DNA from 2 places in the Anoxybacillus sp. P3H1B genome. Region 2 is predicted to be linked to the other one. Evidence: predicted binding sites of a transcription regulator. Region 2 holds the regulator's gene; the other holds the start of a gene.
The links. Region 2 encodes LexA, which represses DNA repair genes until DNA is damaged. Its sites were predicted from a motif close to CGAACATATGTTCG; they were not measured.
Positions count from the first base shown of each region.

Region 1: a site for LexA is predicted at 1,150-1,163, ahead of ruvA (Holliday junction branch migration protein RuvA). Genes of this name have one in related genera too.

Region 1 covers NZ_LPUG01000009.1:438,258-441,435, reverse strand. Annotated here, with positions in the region: gene AT864_RS02515 (DUF3231 family protein) at 1-301, shown strand, start outside; gene AT864_RS02510 (intercompartmental signaling factor BofC) at 626-1,108, shown strand; gene ruvA (Holliday junction branch migration protein RuvA) at 1,223-1,822, shown strand; gene ruvB (Holliday junction branch migration DNA helicase RuvB) at 1,835-2,836, shown strand; gene AT864_RS02495 (DUF2905 domain-containing protein) at 2,833-3,039, shown strand; gene queA (tRNA preQ1(34) S-adenosylmethionine ribosyltransferase-isomerase QueA) at 3,064-3,178, shown strand, end outside.
Region 2 covers NZ_LPUG01000011.1:449,648-452,825, forward strand. Annotated here, with positions in the region: gene AT864_RS06330 (NAD(P)/FAD-dependent oxidoreductase) at 219-581, shown strand; gene lexA (transcriptional repressor LexA) at 1,609-2,232, opposite strand; gene yneA (cell division suppressor protein YneA) at 2,381-2,680, shown strand; gene AT864_RS06345 (recombinase family protein) at 2,697-3,178, shown strand, end outside.

The sequences.
Region 1 (3,178 bases), on a different contig from region 2:
GGAAGACAATATTCCAGCTTCGATGACATGGGACACAGTCGTCAATGAATCAACAGTTGCGCCATACTCAGAGCGATTAATGCTGTTTTTAGTCAATTCCTTATCAGGGCTCGGGGTTGGTATGTATGGACAGGCCATGGCGCTCTCATTGAGAAGAGATGTAGCGGCTCTCTACGCTTCTTTTATCGCGAAAGCGGGAGCCTATGCGGAGGATGGAGTGAATTTAATGATTGAGCGCGGATGGCTTGAACAACCGCCTCACTTCCTTGATCGCGAACGGCTTGTAGTGGAGTCGAAATAAAAACACTGATTTCTTGAGTGAGTGTCAGACCGTTGTTAAATGCTTTCATCCTGCGTCACTGGCCGCATTCGTCTGCTCATGAATTTCTTTTGTTCGATTTTTGTCTTTGTTCGGCTGCGTTTCTTGTCTGCCAAGCGTTTTCCACTCAGGCTGATGTGGAACACCATAAATAGAGGATGAGAATGGTTGTAGACAAATCTCATTTTTGACTTTGTCTACAACCGGACACTCACTTCTTGAGTGAGTGTTTTTTATGGATAAAATTTTCTTAAAAGGTGAAACTATAAATAGCTTTCATTATTTACCGAGAAAGAGGGGAAGACAATGAAGCTTTTGATGGCTTGCTTGGCTATCGCGATTTCATTTATAAGTTCCTCAGCTGCCTTCGCTAAAGCGCCGGCCACTCAAATGACGATTTTGTTAGAACGAATATACGTGGACGGAGAAGTGAGTGAAGAAATTAAACAAGAAACGATTACATCGATGAAGGATATATGGAAAAAGTATGAAGGCTGGCAGCTTGTCAATCTTGATGATGAACAAATTGTGTTCCAGAAAATGGTTCAAGATATTTCACCTTTGTCAAAAGCGAATGGATATTTTGGCTTAACAAAGGATGGAACTTTATCTATTTTTGAAGGCAAGCCAGGAAAATCATCACGCGTGATTCAATCGTTTTTCCAGCTCGATATAAAAAAGCTAGAAAGCCATCAACAAGAACGGCTGAAAAAAGGTATTCGCGTGATTTCGAAAGATCGTTATAAAGAGGTCATTGAAGCCTATCGGCCATTTGCCGTTACTCAGTAAAAGACTTATCCAGACGATAAGTCTTTTTGTTTTGCAAAAGAGGAATATACATTCGTTTTTTTATTATCATATGGTACAATGAGAAACAGTACGGATAAGGGAAGGGGAAAAACGTTGATTGAGTTTGTTCGCGGATACATTGAGTATGTTTGTCCAGAATATATTGTCATTGAAACGGCCGGAGTTGGCTATCAAATTTTCACGCCAAACCCATTTTCGTTTCGGCCCAGTCATGATACAATCGTGACGGTCTATACATATCAATATGTGCGCGAAGACCTCATGGCTCTTTATGGGTTTCGGACGCGCGAAGAACGAACGCTATTTGCGAAACTGCTTCAAGTTTCCGGCATTGGCCCGAAAGGAGGGCTTGCTATTTTAGCCTCAGGAGATGTACGTCAGCTCGTGCAGGCGATTGAAGAGGAAAACGAAGCCTTTTTGTGCAAATTTCCGACCATCGGCAAAAAAACAGCGCGACAAATGATTCTTGATTTAAAAGGGAAACTGCAGGGAGTCATTCTAGGAGCGACGAACGACTTATTTACAAGCTGGGAGGATGAAAAGCAGGAGAATGCCTTTGACGAGGCGCTTGAAGTGCTAAAGGCTCTCGGCTATGCAGATCGTGAAATTCAAAAGGTGGCGCCTGCTCTAAAAAAGGAACCGATGTCTACCGATCAATATGTGAAGCGAGCGCTGCAATTACTATTAAAATAGGAGGGAAGGACGATGGAAGAGCGTCTTGTTGCCAGCGATGCCTCCAGCGAGGATGTATCGCTTGAATACAGCCTCCGCCCGCAACGCTTGCAGGAATATATCGGACAAGAGAAAGTAAAAGAAAATTTACAAGTTTTTATTGAAGCGGCAAAGCTGCGTGGCGAAACGTTGGATCATGTGCTTTTATACGGACCGCCCGGACTTGGAAAAACAACGCTGGCCGCCATTATCGCAAACGAAATGGGGGGGAACTTGCGCACCACCACTGGACCGGCGGTCGAACGCCCCGGAGACCTGGCGGCGATCTTAACTTCTCTTCAACCTGGAGATGTATTATTTATCGATGAAATTCATCGCCTTCACCGCTCGATTGAAGAAGTGCTGTATCCAGCTATGGAGGATTACTGCCTAGATATCGTTATTGGCAAAGGACAAACGGCTCGTTCGGTGCGTATTGACTTGCCGCCATTCACGCTTGTGGGCGCAACGACACGAGCTGGTGCTCTTTCTGCACCGCTCCGGGATCGCTTTGGTGTGCTCAGTCGGCTGGAATATTATGAGCCGGAGCAGCTTGCGCAAATTATCAAACGAACAGCAGATATTCTGGAAGTTAGGATTGACGAGGCGGCTGCTGTTGAGATCGCGCGTTGTTCGCGCGGCACTCCGCGCATTGCCAATCGCTTGTTGCGCAGAGTCAGAGATTTTGCCCAAGTAAAAGGCAACGGAGTGATTACACATGCCTTATCAACAGAAGCGCTGGAGTTGCTGCAAGTTGACCGTTTAGGATTGGATCATATTGATCATAAATTATTAAGAGCGATGATGGAAAAATTTCGCGGAGGTCCTGTCGGTGTAGATACGCTTGCGGCCACCATTGGTGAAGAAGCGCAAACAATTGAAGATGTATATGAGCCGTATTTGCTGCAAATCGGCTTTTTGCAGCGGACTCCTCGCGGGCGCATCGTCACTCATCGCGCCTATGAGCATTTTGGAATGGAGGTGCCAAAATCATGAGCAGTCTTCCTAAAATGATCATGATGATCGGAGCCATTTTGATTGTTGTGGGGTTTCTGATGCAATTTATTAAGCTGGGCAGGCTTCCTGGCGATATTGTCATCCAAAAGGGGAATACAACATTTTACTTTCCAGTTGTGACTTCTATTATTTTAAGTGTAGTGCTTTCGCTTGTGTTTTATTTTATCGGTCGATTTCGTTAACAACAATAGAAATGGGTGAACGCGATGAAAATAGATTTATTTGATTTTCATTTACCGGAGGAATTAATTGCACAAACACCGCTTGCGAACCGAGAAGCATCGAGATTGCTTATGCTCAATAAAAATACAGGAGAAACGA
Region 2 (3,178 bases):
AAATGATTGGCAACGGCTGACGGTGCTTTTCACCATTTCCAAAGATACTCCATGAGATTCAGCTTTGGAGAAGAAGGTGCTTTTCTTAATGCACAGCAAAACATCATAGGAAGAAAATCACACAGATAGTACGATCATAAAAAATAATGAATATTCGGATAAAACACTAAAAAATGAGCGCGGAATATGAGATAATAAAAAAAAGGAGGTTGATTTATATGAAAAAGATACCTCTTAGAGTTTTGTTTATAACAATCGTTTTGTTTTTTGTTAGTGGTGGACTTAGTGGTGCGGTAGTCTATCATATGAGCGATGCAGCGGAAGCAGCGAAAAAAGAGTACCAGCAAGAAATCAATCAATACTTGTCAGAAAAAGACATGAAAATAAAAAATGATCTATCCAATGTAACACAGTCTGAAATCCAGCGATTGCAAGATGAAACTAAAAAATACTTAAATGAAAAGCTCAATCAAGATTATCAACAGTCTTTAAATCAAAAAACAGAAGAAATTAAAAAAGTTACCGATCAGAAGATAGAAGAGATAAAAAACTACATTGATCAATTACTTAAAAATCAATGATGGTAAAATAAGAAATGAAACAAAACAATAGAATAATAATAGGACATTCTACCGAAAAAAAGCGATGATGATTCATAGACTTGATTTTGGTCTGTAGTTTTCATCCTGTCGGCAAAGCACGATATAAATAAAACTTAACGATTGAACCAATAGTATCTGTACCACGGTTGGAAGGCAAGTCCACAGGCTTGCCTTCTCGTCATGTATCCGCGCGATGAAGGTCTGAACAAACTCTATTTTATGGTTCTGTGTTCTTGGGTTCAGGCCTTTGTCGCTCCATCTCAGTCATGTTTTTCGGTTTTCTGGATACAGCTATAAGAGAAATAATAAATCCGATTCCTAAGATAGCAGATAGTGTCCATGCGAAAAATTCAATAGATAACATGGCCTGATGCCCTCCTTTTTTGATGTTATGTAAATGATATGCAGAGATATGGATTCGCATGATTATGGTGATGAGGAATCAAAAAAACAAGAAAAAGAAATGCTTTCCTTGAATTTAGATTATTAGCCATATACCCTAAGGGAATAGTCTCATTTAAAGAGAAAGACTAGGAAAGAAGTTCGATGAGGTTTAAAGGAATTACGATTCATCCTGTATATAAGTGCTGAATGGTTTCGGCATTGGGTCCATTTGCGAATGATCGAAATCCAACGAAAAGATGGAATAGACGCCCCATTCAAAAGCAGAATTTGTTTTTCGCCGGTTCGAGACAAGTCCGTGACTTGCCTCGGTCATAGCAGCTGTAGTCTCTACAGTTACAACGTTAGTCACTATCATTTTATCTGTCAAGAACGATACGGATTATGATGTAGAGAAATGATTTGCTGTTCGTTCCTGTCTTTATGCAGCATCCGTCTTAAAATGGGCAAAAATGTACCGCTCAAATGAATTGCACAAAATGATGCCGCTTCCATCCATATAGACAAATAAGAGAACCTAGCGGATTTTAACAATAATCGAATAATCATCGCTACTTAAAACAAGGGTAGATAAGGTGAATTTCACTTTATCTACCCTTGTTTGTTATTGAATCATGCGATATACGCCGATCACTTTCCCGAGAATCGTAACATCGTTGACGATAATAGGCTCCATATGAGGGTTTTCTGGCTGTAGGCGAATGTGGCCTTGTTCTTTAAAAAAGCGCTTGACGGTTGCTTCGTTTTCTTCCGTCATAGCAACGACAATATCTCCGTTATTAGCTGACTGCTGCTGACGAACAATGACAAAATCTCCGTCTAAAATGCCTGCCTCAATCATACTATCGCCCATTATTTCAAGCATAAAAACATGGTCCTCTGCAGAAACGAAGCGTTCTGGGAGCGGAAAATAGTCCTCCACATTTTCGATAGCGGTTATTGGTTGCCCTGCCGTTACCTTTCCGATGACCGGAACATTGATCACATTGCTCGGCCGCATGAATGAGGCAAAATCCGGATCTAATATTTCAATCGCGCGAGGTTTAGTTGGATCACGGCGGATGTATCCTTTGCTTTCAAGCCGAGCTAAATGTCCATGCACCGTTGAGCTAGAGGCAAGTCCAACCGCTTCGCCAATCTCACGAACGGAAGGAGGATACCCTTTAGTTTTTACTTCTTTTTTGATGAAATCGAGAATTTGCTGTTGGCGTTTCGACAGTTTGGTCATGTTTCACACCTCTTACCCATCGTTTTTTTTATTATAACACGAGGAGAACAAAAAAACAAACATAAGTTCGAAAAAATGGTTGACGCAAACGAATGTTCTTAATATAATGGGTAAAAAAGCGAACAAACATTCTAAGAGGTGGGAGAAGATGAAAGTTACTCATTATCTCGTGTTTTCATGCTTGGTGTTTATGCTACTATCGGGTTTCGTGTATGCGAGCCATCCGATTCAAAAGGAGAAATATTTAAAAATTACGGTAGAATCCGGAGATACGCTTTGGGGAATAGCCAATGAATACAGATCTTCACATCAGCTTTCAACGAAAGAATTTATTGAATGGGTAATGAATGTAAACCATTTGCCAAATGAAAAAATTGCTGCGGGTGAAAAGCTAGTGATTCCCGTGTTAAAATCAAAGGCAGAAAAGAAGCTAGTCGTCAGTAAATAATAATGGAGATGATGGAATGAAAGCGATTATTTATTGTCGGGTGAGCACAAACAAAGAGGAACAAGAAACATCACTGCAACGGCAGAAGGAGGAGCTTGAGCAGCTCGCCGAAACATATCGTTTTCAAGTCGTTAAGGTCATTGAAGAGCGGGCAAGCGGTTATGAGATTGAGCGAGACGGGATACTGGAGCTTTTAGAAGCGCTGAAAGAGGATAAAATCGAAGCCGTTCTCATCCAAGATGAAACGAGGCTTGGACGAGGAAATGCAAGAATTGCCTTATTGCATTGTATTCAAAAAGAAGGAGCCAAGCTGTATACGGTGTGCCATCATGGAGAACTACAGCTATCAGAAGCTGATTCCATGGTACTAAGTATCCTCAGCATCGTAGAGGAGTATCAGCGCAAAATACATAACTTAAAAATCAAGCGCGGGATGCAAAAAGCCGTTGAACGTGGATATCGGCCAGAACGAAATTTGAAAAATATAGGTGAACATGC